Regions from separate parts of the Bacillus sp. FJAT-53060 genome, predicted to be linked through region 1. Evidence: predicted binding sites of a transcription regulator. Region 1 holds the regulator's gene; each other region holds the start of a gene.
The links. Region 1 encodes Rex, which represses fermentation and respiration genes when NADH is low (regulators of the CRP and FNR family bind a similar motif). Its sites were predicted from a motif close to TTGTGAAATATTTCACAA; they were not measured.
Positions count from the first base shown of each region.

Region 1 (4,186 bases):
ACAAACGGAAACAAAATAAAATAAGAGAAAGACACACCGCTCAAAAATAATAGCAGTGCAATTGGAATGTAAGCAAGTGTCACCTTTCTTTCTTTTTCATATAAACCAGGACTTATAAACGCCCAGAGCTGATATAAAATAACGGGACACGTCAAAACCAAAGCAATGACAAATGCGAACTGCATAAACACGTACAATGGATCCGTGAGCTTAAATGCATTCAATGTCAGTGTTGCCGCTTCATCAGTATTTTGCAAATACACAATGACCGGCTTAGCGAGAAAAAAACCTGCCACCATAAAGGTGACAAAAAACATTACAATAATCACTAAACGTTTTCGCAGTTCCACAATATGCTCCATAAGCGGCATATCTTTGACATTCATGAAGCTCATCCTATTCTACTGATCTTCTTTTTTCTTTTTTTCTTCCTGATCATCAGCTAAACCTTTTGTAGCATTTTTGAATTCACGTAATGTATCTCCTGCTGCTCTTCCTAATTGAGGAAGCTTTTTCGGCCCAAAAATAATGAGCGCGACAATCGCAATCAGAACCAAACTACCAGGACCGATCGGACCCATTTGCTCCACCCCCTTTACCCCTTTTTCAGTCCTCCTGTGTAACAGAGTAATGCTTTAAGAAATAAACAAGAGACTGAAGTTCAACCGCCAAATCTATATGATGAATTCGAATGTGTTCCGGCACATTCAATCGAGCCGGCGTAAAGTTAAGGATTCCTTTGATGCCAAGGGCAATCAAACGATCTGTAATGGACTGAGCTACTACGGCAGGTACTGTCAAAATCGCAACAGGAATATCCCCTACCTCTTGAACATGCTCTTCAAGCTTATCCAAATCATAGACAGGCACGCCGCCTATCTCACTTCCTATTTTACTCTCATTGACGTCAAAAGCCATTGAAATTTTTGTGTTATTATTTTTTATGAAATTATAGTGTAAAAAAGCAGTCCCTAAATTCCCGACACCGATGAGCATGACATTCGTCATTTCATCTTGGTCAAGGGTCTTTCTGAAGAAGGTCAACAAGTAATCGACATTATAGCCATACCCTTTTTTCCCAAGTGCGCCAAAGTACGAAAAATCTCGGCGAATGGTTGCAGAATCCACTTTGACTGCATCACTAAGCTCTGCGGATGACACCCTTTGTTTTCCTGATGCATGTAGATTTTTTAAAAAACGGTAGTAAAGCGGCAAACGTTTGGCTGTTGCTTGTGGAATTTTTGACTGGTCTATATTCATATAAGATCCTCCAACTTAAATATCAGATGCTCTGTGAAAATCACCGTTTTTCCCGCCTGTCTTTTCAACTAGATAGGTAGGACCGATGATCATGCCTTTATCGATCGCTTTGCACATGTCGTAAACGGTCAGTGCACATACTGAAGCAGAAGTGAGCGCTTCCATCTCCACACCCGTACTTCCTGTTGTTTTCACCTGTACTTGGATGTTTAGAATGTGCGCATTTCCATCTTCCTCCCAATCAAAGGAGATATCAACGTCTTTTAGTGCAAGCGGATGACACATTGGAATGATGTTGGATGTTTGCTTTGCTGCCATAATGCCAGCAACCTGTGCGACAGACAGCACATCCCCTTTTCCAATGTCACGATGTTGTATTTTCTGAAACACTTCTTTTATCATTCGAACGCTTGAAGCAGCAACGGCGGTTCTCACTGTAGACGATTTGTCACTAATGTCGACCATCTTCGCCCTTCCTTGTTCGTTAAAGTGGCTAAATTGACTCATCTTTTAACGCTCCCTCACTCAAATCATACACTATTTTTTCCTATCTGTCTTTCATTTGACTATGGCAATCGTATGTAGGATTTGCCGGTTTACTGCTGATAAGCTACACTTAACATATTATAGCAGAGGTGAAGTTACATGATGATTCTACAAGTGAATCAGCTGTCCAAATCGTTTGGCGCTGATACCGTTTTAACGAATATAAAATTGGAAGTCAAAGCAAAGGATCGTATTGCCATTGTCGGTCGTAACGGAGCAGGCAAATCCACACTTTTGAAAATCATTGCCGGTCAAATGACTTACGAACAAGGTGAGATCATCAAACCGAAAGGCCTATCGATCGGATATTTAGCACAGCATACCGATGTGACGTCTATACGTACGTTAAAAGACGAACTGCTATCGGTTTTTGATCATTTAAAAGAAATGGAACAAGAGATGAGATCCATTGAGGAAAAAATGGCTTCTTCCACAGGGTCAGAGCTAGATTCCCTAATGAAAACCTATGACAGGCTGCAGCAGGCTTTTAAAGATCAAGGCGGCTATCAATATGAAGCAGATGTGCGCTCCATTCTTCATGGGCTCGGCTTTAGTCATTTTGAAGATCACACAACCGTCCAATCCTTAAGCGGCGGCCAGAAAACCCGTCTAGCGCTTGGAAAGCTATTATTGATGAAACCAGAACTCTTAATTCTGGATGAGCCGACCAACCATCTAGATATTGATAGCTTATCATGGCTTGAGCAGTATTTGCAAAATTATACAGGAGCCATTCTCATCATTTCCCATGACCGATATTTCTTAGACAAAGTCGTGAACCATGTCTATGAAGTGTCAAGAACAGCGATGAAAAAGTTTGCAGGGAACTATAGTAAGTATCTTGAGCTAAAAGCTGAGCAGCTAGAGCGTGATATGAAGCTGTACGAAAAGCAGCAAGAAGAAATCTCAAAACTCCAGGATTTCGTGGATCGCAACCTAGCAAGAGCCTCGACTACAAAGCGGGCTCAAAGCAGACGGAAACAGCTAGAGCGAATGGATCTTTTAGATAAACCATTAGGAGATGAAAAATCAGCTAGCTTTCATTTTGATATTACAAGACAAAGCGGTAATGATGTGCTAAAGGTACATGATCTCGATATAAGTTATGATGAAAAAACGCCGCTCCTATCCTCTCTTTCTTTTCATATCAAACGTGGGGATAGCGTTGCACTCATCGGCCCTAACGGCATCGGGAAATCAACTCTTTTAAAAACTTTAATGAATACATTAAAGCCTGTAAAAGGCGACATCAGCTTTGGCTCTCATGTCACGATCGGCTACTATGACCAAGAACAAGCCAAATTGACATCCTCTAAGAAAGTATTAAATGAGCTTTGGGATGATTATCCACATATGAACGAAAAAGAAATCCGGACGTGTTTAGGGAATTTTCTTTTCTCCGGTGATGACGTCTTAAAGCCTGTTCATGCATTGAGTGGTGGAGAAAAAGCACGCCTTGCGCTGGCCAAGCTAATGCTGCAAAAAGCCAATTTCCTCATTCTCGATGAACCTACTAACCATCTTGACTTAGATAGTAAGGGAATTTTAGAGAATGCACTGATTGATTATCCAGGAACTATTTTATTTGTCTCGCATGACCGGTATTTTATCAACCGGCTGGCAACAAAAGTACTCGAATTATCTCCAACTGAAACAAAAGAGTATCTCGGTGACTACGACTACTACCTTCAAAAGAAAAACGAGCAATTAGAGCTTGAAGCGCTCCAAAATCATGAACCGCATAAAAAACATGCAGCAAAGCCAGTTGAAACAGCAAAGCTTTCTTATGCGGAAGAAAAAGAGCTGAAAAAGAAAGAAAGACAAAAACAACGCAGAATCGAAGAAATTGAAGATCGGATCGCCGTCATCGAAGACAAGCTCGGTGAAAATGAACAACTTTTATGTGATCCTACTATTTTCCAAGATCACGAGAAGGTTCACGCCATTCAAACAGAAAATGATGCGCTCAATCAAGAGCATGAATCACTTTTTGCTGAGTGGGAAGACCTATCAGAATCTTAAAGAGTGCCCTAGCTGGTACTCTTTTTTTAATTGAAACTTCATTACCCACAATGATATCCACAATAACTTCTTGATTATTCTTGTGCGCATTAGATTTATCCCCTTTATCCACAGAATTTTAATCACATATCCACATAAAAGATCACATTTATACACATTCTCTTCATTTTAAAACAAAATTTTCTAACAATTGTGGATATATAACGTTTACATGTGAATAATCGCTTTCATTTGAACTAAAAAAACCCCTGTATATCCACAGGAGTCTTCATTCATATGAGGCGAGCGGTAATCCGGGCTGACCGTTCATCGCCATATCGCCTCTTATTCCTTTTTCAAATGCAATGGTTCCCGCAGC
Region 1 covers NZ_JBAWSW010000049.1:4,257-8,442, reverse strand. Annotated here, with positions in the region: gene tatC (twin-arginine translocase subunit TatC) at 1-386, opposite strand, end outside; gene WAX46_RS13965 (twin-arginine translocase TatA/TatE family subunit) at 402-581, opposite strand; gene WAX46_RS13960 (redox-sensing transcriptional repressor Rex) at 607-1,260, opposite strand; gene moaC (cyclic pyranopterin monophosphate synthase MoaC) at 1,276-1,767, opposite strand; gene WAX46_RS13950 (ABC-F family ATP-binding cassette domain-containing protein) at 1,906-3,828, shown strand; gene tsaD (tRNA (adenosine(37)-N6)-threonylcarbamoyltransferase complex transferase subunit TsaD) at 4,097-4,186, opposite strand, start outside.

Region 2 (4,186 bases), on a different contig from region 1:
TGGCAAATAGAATGCATACGGATCAGTGCTTCATCAGCATGTTTGAAATCTCCGTAAACAAGAACACTTGATTGCTGGTGATCCGCAAGCTCACGGGAGGAGAGGCTTTCAATTAAGGCTTCATCTGATAACGGTTCTTTTCCATCGTCCTTTAACCATGAATACCAGTTGAACATTACGGTTCTACCGTCTAAACTGACTGGCAGTTTAATGGGGCCAGTGATATATATATATCCGTCTTCTTGCTGTACTCGTTTGATTTTATCTTTTAAAATAGCTGTTTTAACCTCTGTGTGTTTGTCCATATTTTGCACCTTCTTTTTTGTCTGTTTCTTCTGGGAAAACCAATGTATAGCTTCTAATTCCTGAAAAACGTCGATCAATGGCTCCTTTTCTCCCGCATTCCCATGCATTAAAGGCAAGGTGATGATGGTATACACCAGTAGCGATAAATAAACTCGCTGGGGAGCCATTCGGATATGAAAACCGAGCGTGTTCACATAAAGGGAATCAGCTGCTTCTTGAAGGAGATCTTCACCATCAAGCGGTGCATTTCCGCCACCTTTCAGTTCACCATGTTTACCTATCCAAACATCCTCAGGCGATCAGCATAAACTTCGACGCCAATGTCATCAGGATCACTTAAATAAATGGTTTCACTGAAAAAGTGATCGCATACTCCAATTAAAGGATAGCCTTTTTTGATCACCTGTGCCAGCCATTTGCCCAGGTTTTTTCTGGTAAGTAATAAATACAGCAAAATGATAAACCCTGGCTCATGATGAGGTTTCTCTTTCAATTGGGCATCTTCTTTTAACACAACCAAAGGTGACGGTGGATTCCATCTAACTAATATAGTAAAAGGCAAAGAACGCTCAAAGTTGGATACATGTCATTCTGTTACACCCAATCTTAGCTGCTTCATTGTATTCAAGCTCGTTCATCCCTTCGTTATATGCGTCGGCACGTTCAAATGTTTTTGATAACCTATCAAAATGTATACATTGTTACTTTTAGTAACTGAACGATATATTTGAACTTAGACGCTTTCCGGAATGTTTTGTCTATTGAATTGTAAAAAAACACATACCCAAAAATGGATCGGGATATATTATTTATTTTATTATATCTATTGAATGATTTAACAGTGCAATAATACCGGTTTGTACTCCCATTCTGTCATTAATCTTTTTAGCTAACTAAAACATCCATATTATTGAATGGCTAAACTTAACACCTTGTTTTTTCAGGAGATGATTTAATTATCGGAAGAAAGTTGATTGAATTAGTTGAAGAATTAGCAATAAAAGAAGGGACAAAGGAACTCGCATTAGATACAGCTAACAAAGCCCTCTCTTCAAAATGGAATGATTTTTCCCTTAACGAGGAAAATCGGATTTCCACCTACCATAAATTGTATTTTTTGGTTTGTGTTATTTGGTTGGGGGAACCCCAAACATAATCAAAGCGCTGAAACTAAGAGGCAGTGCTATTTTTTTGTGATTTTTTTCTTTCCGTCACATATTTTTGACAAAGTATTCAAACAACTGACACAACATCACCCAATTTTTAGGTAAAAACTACTTTATTTTTGAAGTGCATGGGTGTAAAGTACAGGTATAAATAACTAGCCGAATGAAAATCAAGGGTAAAAGTTCACCGAGTAAACCATTTTAAAAACGGACTTTTATTTGTGAATAATTGAACAATCAGTGGACTTTTTGTGAAATTCTGAGCATGAGGAATTCGAATCATTCGGCATGTGAAAGTAAGGGAGGATGTAGGCTGTGAGTGAGCTATTTTTAGCAAGATTTCAATTTGCCTCAACGACATTATTTCATTTTATTTTTGTTCCTATGTCTATAGGTTTGGTGTTTATCGTCGCATTGATGCAGACCCTTTATGTGGTGAAGAAAAAAGACATCTATAAAAAGATGGCGAAGTTTTGGGGTCATCTTTTCTTAATCAACTTTGCAGTAGGTGTGGTGACAGGGATTTTGCAGGAATTTCAGTTTGGGATGAACTGGTCTGACTATTCAAGGTTTGTTGGTGATGTCTTTGGTGCACCGCTTGCCATTGAGGCACTATTAGCCTTTTTCCTTGAATCTACATTTATTGGACTATGGATTTTCGGCTGGGATCGTCTACCGAAGAAAATCCACTTATTGTGTATTTGGCTAGTTTCCCTTGGTACAATCTTTTCGGCGTTTTGGATTTTACTCGCCAACTCATTTATGCAGGAGCCAGTCGGATTTGTCATTAAAAATGGCCGTGCAGAGATGAATGATTTTGGAGCTCTTGTGACGAATCCGCAGCTCTGGGTTGAGTTCCCGCACGTTCTGTTTGGTGCGCTGGCAACAGGTGCTTTCTTTATTGCAGGAGTTAGTGCCTATAAAATGATCAAAAAACAAGAAATCACCTTTTTTAAAAAATCATTCCAGATTGCCATGGTACTCGCGCTCATTTCGGGCTTGGGTGTGGCGTTCTCTGGACATGATCAAGCGAAGCACCTAATGAAATCACAGCCGATGAAGATGGCAGCAAGTGAAGCCCTTTGGCAGGATAGTGGAGATCCAGCCGCTTGGACACTTTTTGCCAACATTAACACAGATAAAAAAGAAAACTCTGGAGAAATCAATATTCCGTTTGCTTTAAGTTATTTGGCTTATCAGAAGTTCAGTGGAGATGTTCCAGGCATGCTAACACTTCAAAAAGAATATGAAGCGAAGTTTGGCCCAGGAGACTACATTCCTCCAGTAAAAACGACATTCTGGAGCTTTAGAATCATGGTTGGTGCAGGAATGCTCATGATTTTTGCTAGTATGATGGGCTTGTACTTGAGCTTTAGAAAGAAACTTGAATCAAACAAATGGTATTTACGCTTTATGGTTTGGATGATTGCGTTCCCGTTTATTGCGAACTCAGCCGGCTGGATCATGACTGAAATCGGGCGTCAGCCGTGGACCGTCTTTGGCATGATGACGACCGCTCAATCGATTTCACCGAACGTATCTTATGGCATGCTGTTATTCTCAGTCATTAGCTTTACGACCATTTATCTGATTCTTGTCATCGTGCTTGCCTACTTATTCATTCGAGAAATTAAAAAAGGGGCACATTCTGAAGAGGATACAGATCAAAAGGATGAAACGGACCTATCTACAGATCCATTTGATGGAGGCGCATATCATGGCATATCTTAACGAGATTTGGTTTATTCTTGTCGCATTATTATTTGTTGGTTTTTTCTTCTTAGAAGGATTTGATTTTGGTGTAGGGATGTCTATGCAGTTGCTTGGAAAGGATGCGCATGAGCGCCGCATTTTAATCAATACGATTGGTCCTTTTTGGGATGCGAATGAGGTGTGGCTCCTTACAGCTGGCGGCGCTATATTCGCAGCGTTTCCTCACTGGTATGCCACGATGTTCAGTGGATACTATATTCCATTTGCGGTTCTCCTATTAGCGCTTATTGGGCGGGGGGTCGCCTTTGAGTTCCGAGGGAAGGTCGAGAAAGCTTCTTGGATCAAAACGTGGGACTGGGTCATATTCTGTGGCAGTCTACTTCCGCCGTTTTTGCTCGGTGTGCTATTCACAAGTATTTTACGCGGGATGCCAATTGATCAAAGCATGAATATGTACGCTGGTTTCACAGACTTTGTGAATCTTTATTCAGTGATCGGCGGGGTGTTAGTGACAGTTCTTTGCCTCCTGCACGGATTGATTTTTGTCACACTTCGTACAGAGGGAGATTTGAGACAGCGTGCAAGAAAGCTTGGCCAGCGTATCTTGCTGATCGCACTGCCAGTTCTTGTTCTATTTGTCGGTGTGTCCATCATCGAAACAGACATTTATACAGTCCGCCCTATCATCACCATTCCTTTAACGGGGCTGATTGTGGTTTGTTATATAGCGGCTCTTGTCTTTATGAGAAAAGAGCGTGATGGCTGGACGTTCTTATTCACAGGAGCAGGCATCATGGTGACTGTGACGATGCTTTTCACCGCATTGTTCCCGCGTGTGATGATTAGTTCAATCAACCATGCGTTCGATCTCACCATTCAAAACGCTGCATCAGGATCTTATTCACTTACGGTCATGACGATTGTCGCCATTTCTTTGCTGCCTTTTGTGCTTGGGTATCAAATTTGGAGCTACTATGTCTTCCGTAAGCGTGTAAGCGGTA
Region 2 covers NZ_JBAWSW010000008.1:12,801-16,986, reverse strand. Annotated here, with positions in the region: gene WAX46_RS04985 (GTP cyclohydrolase II) at 1-305, opposite strand, end outside; gene WAX46_RS04980 (hypothetical protein) at 584-799, opposite strand; gene WAX46_RS04975 (cytochrome ubiquinol oxidase subunit I) at 1,788-3,203, shown strand; gene cydB (cytochrome d ubiquinol oxidase subunit II) at 3,190-4,186, shown strand, end outside.
Region 2: the regulator Rex is predicted to act here: its motif matches at 1,692-1,709, upstream of WAX46_RS04975 (cytochrome ubiquinol oxidase subunit I).

Region 3 (4,186 bases), on a different contig from region 1:
GCTGTTACAAAACTGACGATTAAGGTAAAAAAAGCGGCTAAAACACCTTTTAACTTAAATACGGTTAATGCAAGTAGGAAAAATAAAATTGGAAGCATTGCCACCAATGCACTCACGAACTCATTACCAAACGGATCATAGATTTGCTGCCACATAACGATTCATCCTTTTCTGCTCAGATAGGTTGCCTTGATTGATTAAAAATGAGGAGCCAAGATCTCTTTTAACACTTTCACACTATGTTCGAATTTTTCTTTTTCTGTGTCATTTAGTGCAAGCTCCATCACGTTTGTTGCACCATTTCTGTTCACAAGGGCAGGTACACCAATGTAGACATCCTCTGCTCCGTACTCTCCATCTAAATACGTACTGACAGTCAAAATGCTGTTTTCATTATGCAAGATCGCTCTTGTGATGCGAGCTAAACTCATCGCTACGCCGTAGTATGTGGCCCCTTTTTTCTCAATAATTTGGTAAGCGGCGTGACGAACATTTTCCATTATCTCATCTAAGTCTTCTTGTTTGTATTGGTCATTTCTCTTCATTAATTCTGTGATCGGTACACTTCCGATATTCGCATGACTCCAAACAGCAAGCTCTGTATCCCCATGCTCTCCAATGATGTACGCATGCACGTTGTACGCCGCTGCTTCAAAGTACTCACTGAGCATATATCTAAATCTTGCGGTATCCAGAGTGGTACCACTACCAATCACTCTTTCTTTTGGAAGTCCACTGAATTTCCAAGTCGCATATGTCAAAATATCAACAGGGTTTGTGGCAATTAAGAAAATGCCATCGAATCCGCTTTTCATGACATTTTCTACAATGCCTTTAAATATATTTAAATTCTTCTCAACAAGGTCAAGTCTTGTTTCACCTGGCTTTTGGTTCGCTCCAGCACAGATACACACAATATCTGCATCCTGACAATCCTCATAATCTCCATACCATGTATTCACAGGATGCGGGGCAAAAACTTTCCCGTGGTTTAAATCCATCACGTCACCCATTGCTTTGTCCTGGTTCAAATCTATAACAACCAATTCATCTGTGATCGCTTGATTTATTAATGTAAAGGCATAACTACTGCCAACGAAACCTGCTCCAATAAGTGCTACTTTGTTTACTTTCTCATTTGTCATGTTTCCTCATCCTCCCGTAAAACTAAGTTGTTTTGTTTGTGAATATTTTCACATTTATATTGTGCAATACATCACAAACTTTTGCAAGGGGATTGCTCAAAAAAATATGTATCGAATTTGTGAACACTCTTATTATGGTTTCAAACCGCTGTCTCCATACATATTTTCACAAAGAAAGCTGCCCCACTCTCTAAGGTCCCCCGTTGATCATACCCCGATACAAATAAACACATGACCGATGACAAACCAAATGGGTGCAAAAACCTGATATTGGATTGACGAGTTGACAACCCCTTCTCCGAACATAACCACCTCTACAGCTACCTGTCTGGTGATTCCCATTAAATCCGCTGGTACATCACGCATCTCCACAAAGGATTTGACCATTTCAGTAAAAAGTTCTTCCTTTTCAAATGTAAACGTATGACCAATGGCTGGAACGATGACACCTCACTGCGGGTGTGCATTGATTATTTTTTCGATGACCGTTTCATAATGCCTCTTTCTCCCACTGTGACGAGAATACGTGCCTTCGCTTACTGAAATGTGTTTGGAGCTTGTAATGGAGATTTTTTCTTGGAACATCGTTTGAAGGGTTTCCTTCAGCAAATGTTTTGAATCAGTTGCATAGTGCTCCATCTGCATGGCTTGGTATTCCGAGCTTCTCGGCTTGAAGCTGAATAAACCAATCTTTCTTTAATAGCAGGTACGTAAGAGGCAGAGGCATCACAAGAGCGCTGTTGATGACGGCTATTTTCTATGATGTGGATAAAACATCAACGGCAATCTGCGCATCAAGTGAGAATCCTACGAGAATCACTGTACGGCTTTGCGCATGCTACCTAATCCATGAGATGTCCTCACGGGCGCTTTTTCTCATTGAAAATGGCTCTTCATTTGCTCTTGTCCCATGACCGATGAGATCAGGGATATAGCAATTGCAATCATACGTTTCCTTGAACATTTCGATCTGCTACTGCCACATCCAGCTACTCACTCCACCACCATCAGGAAGATCATGATTGTCTCTTCAACCATCGACAACTCGTCCATCATCCTTAGTATAAGAAAAAAGCAGCCGCTTTTGAGCAGACTGCTTTTTCTATATGCTCCCTTCTAATATAAGGGAAACACAACATATTTGGCTATTTTTTCAAATCCTCGATTGAATTGACGTTCTTCATATAGGTCGGAACCACAAGGCCAATTTTAACACCTTTCATACTTGTACCCACATCTTCATATTTGCCTTTAAATTTCTCTGCATATACTTTATGTGTTTGTGGTAACCATGCTGCAAGCGAAGCATCTCCGCTTCCATCAGCGATTGCTGTCCACATTGGCCCAGCTTCGACTTGAGTCAGCGTTACGTTATAACCTAAATCCTCTAACACTTTTCCTACAACATTTGTACTAGCGATTTCACTATCCCAAGCAACGTAGACAAGTTTAATTTTTTCACCATTCACCTTATCTACACCTTTTGTCCACTTACTTACTAAGTCCTCATGTTTCTTCACAAAGTCCGCCGCCGCATCCTTTGGCTTTTTCCCTTCTTGAATCGCAAGCATGACTTCTCCCATGTCATCTTCAGACCAATTAAACTGGCTAAGTAATTTATTTGCTTGTGGTTGATCTTTTGCAAAATCTTTTCTTGTAATTGTATGAATTTCTTCTGCTTCACCATAAACACCTTTAGGGTCTTTCAAATACTTCAAATCATACTTAGAGAACATCCAATGAGGATTCCATCCAGTAATGATGATTGGATCTTTTTTATCATAGGCCTTTTTTAAAGACGCAGTCATGGAAGAACTAGACCCTGAAGTCACTGACCACTTAGATAAATCGTAATCCTTTAAAGCATTATCTGTTGCTTCCATAATACCCGCACCTGGATCAATTCCAGTAATCTTATACTTCACCTGTTCTCCAACTGATGCGTCCTTATTACTCGCTGAACTACCACAAGCAGCTAATCCTAAAGTCAAAATCGCTGCCGCACTTACTCCTACAATTTTCTTAAACATTAAACATCCCCCCTAGTTTTTTTGGTCTTAATATTTTGTGTAATTCGGTCAAGAACAATAGCCAAAATAACGATGGCAATCCCTGCCTCTACACCAGTTCCTGTTTTTAATTGAGTAACAGCTCGATATACTTCTTCACCTAATCCAGGCGCACCAACCATTGATGCAATGACAACCATAGACAAGGCCAACATAATGCTTTGGTTGATCCCAGCTAGAATCGTTTTTGTGGCAAGTGGCAACTGCACTTTAATCAAACGTTGACTCGTTGTTGAACCAAATGCCTCAGTCGCTTCAATTAAAGTAGCTGGAACTTGTTGGATACCTAGTATCGTCATCCTAATCGTAGGAGGCATCGCAAAAATAACAGAAGCTACAACGCCAGGTACTACCCCAATATTAAAGAAGAAAATAGCAGGTAACAGATAAACGAAAGCAGGCATCGTCTGCATTAAGTCTAAAATAGGTGTCACAATCTGCCTAACCGTATTTTTCTGTGAAGCCCAAATGCCAATCGGAATACCGATAATAATCGAAATGATAACAGATGTTAAGACTAATGATAGCGTCTGTAACATAGCACTCCAATAACCTAGATAATCAATGATAAAGAATCCGATTAATGCAAAGATCGCAATTCCTCTTTTACTAATTAGCCATGTAACACCAGCAAAAATGATGGTCAAAATGATAGGTGGAATAAATCCTAAACCATCTGTAATCATTTGAACAAATGCAGCTAAACCATTAGCAATACCATCAAAAATTCCACCAAATGTCGCTGTTAACCAATCAATAAATTGATCAATCCAATCTGCTAAAGGGATTCTAGGAAGTGATGACAAAGATAGCATTTAGTTCACCTCCTGTGTGTGAATTAAATTAATGTATTGATCATTTCCTGCAAGCGCTCCAATGAGTGCTCCTTTCACAACTATACCCTTCATACGGTTTTTATCGTCTACGACAGCAATTGGGATATTAGATTCTGAGACAAGATCGAAAAGATCC
Region 3 covers NZ_JBAWSW010000043.1:13,103-17,288, reverse strand. Annotated here, with positions in the region: gene WAX46_RS13455 (L-lactate permease) at 1-155, opposite strand, end outside; gene WAX46_RS13450 (L-lactate dehydrogenase) at 198-1,145, opposite strand; partial or broken gene WAX46_RS13445 (YfcC family protein) at 1,353-1,496, opposite strand; gene WAX46_RS13440 (hypothetical protein) at 1,596-1,790, opposite strand; gene WAX46_RS13435 (glycine betaine ABC transporter substrate-binding protein) at 2,291-3,175, opposite strand; gene opuAB (glycine/proline betaine ABC transporter permease subunit OpuAB) at 3,175-4,020, opposite strand; gene WAX46_RS13425 (quaternary amine ABC transporter ATP-binding protein) at 4,030-4,186, opposite strand, start outside.
Region 3: the regulator Rex is predicted to act here: its motif matches at 1,182-1,199, upstream of WAX46_RS13450 (L-lactate dehydrogenase).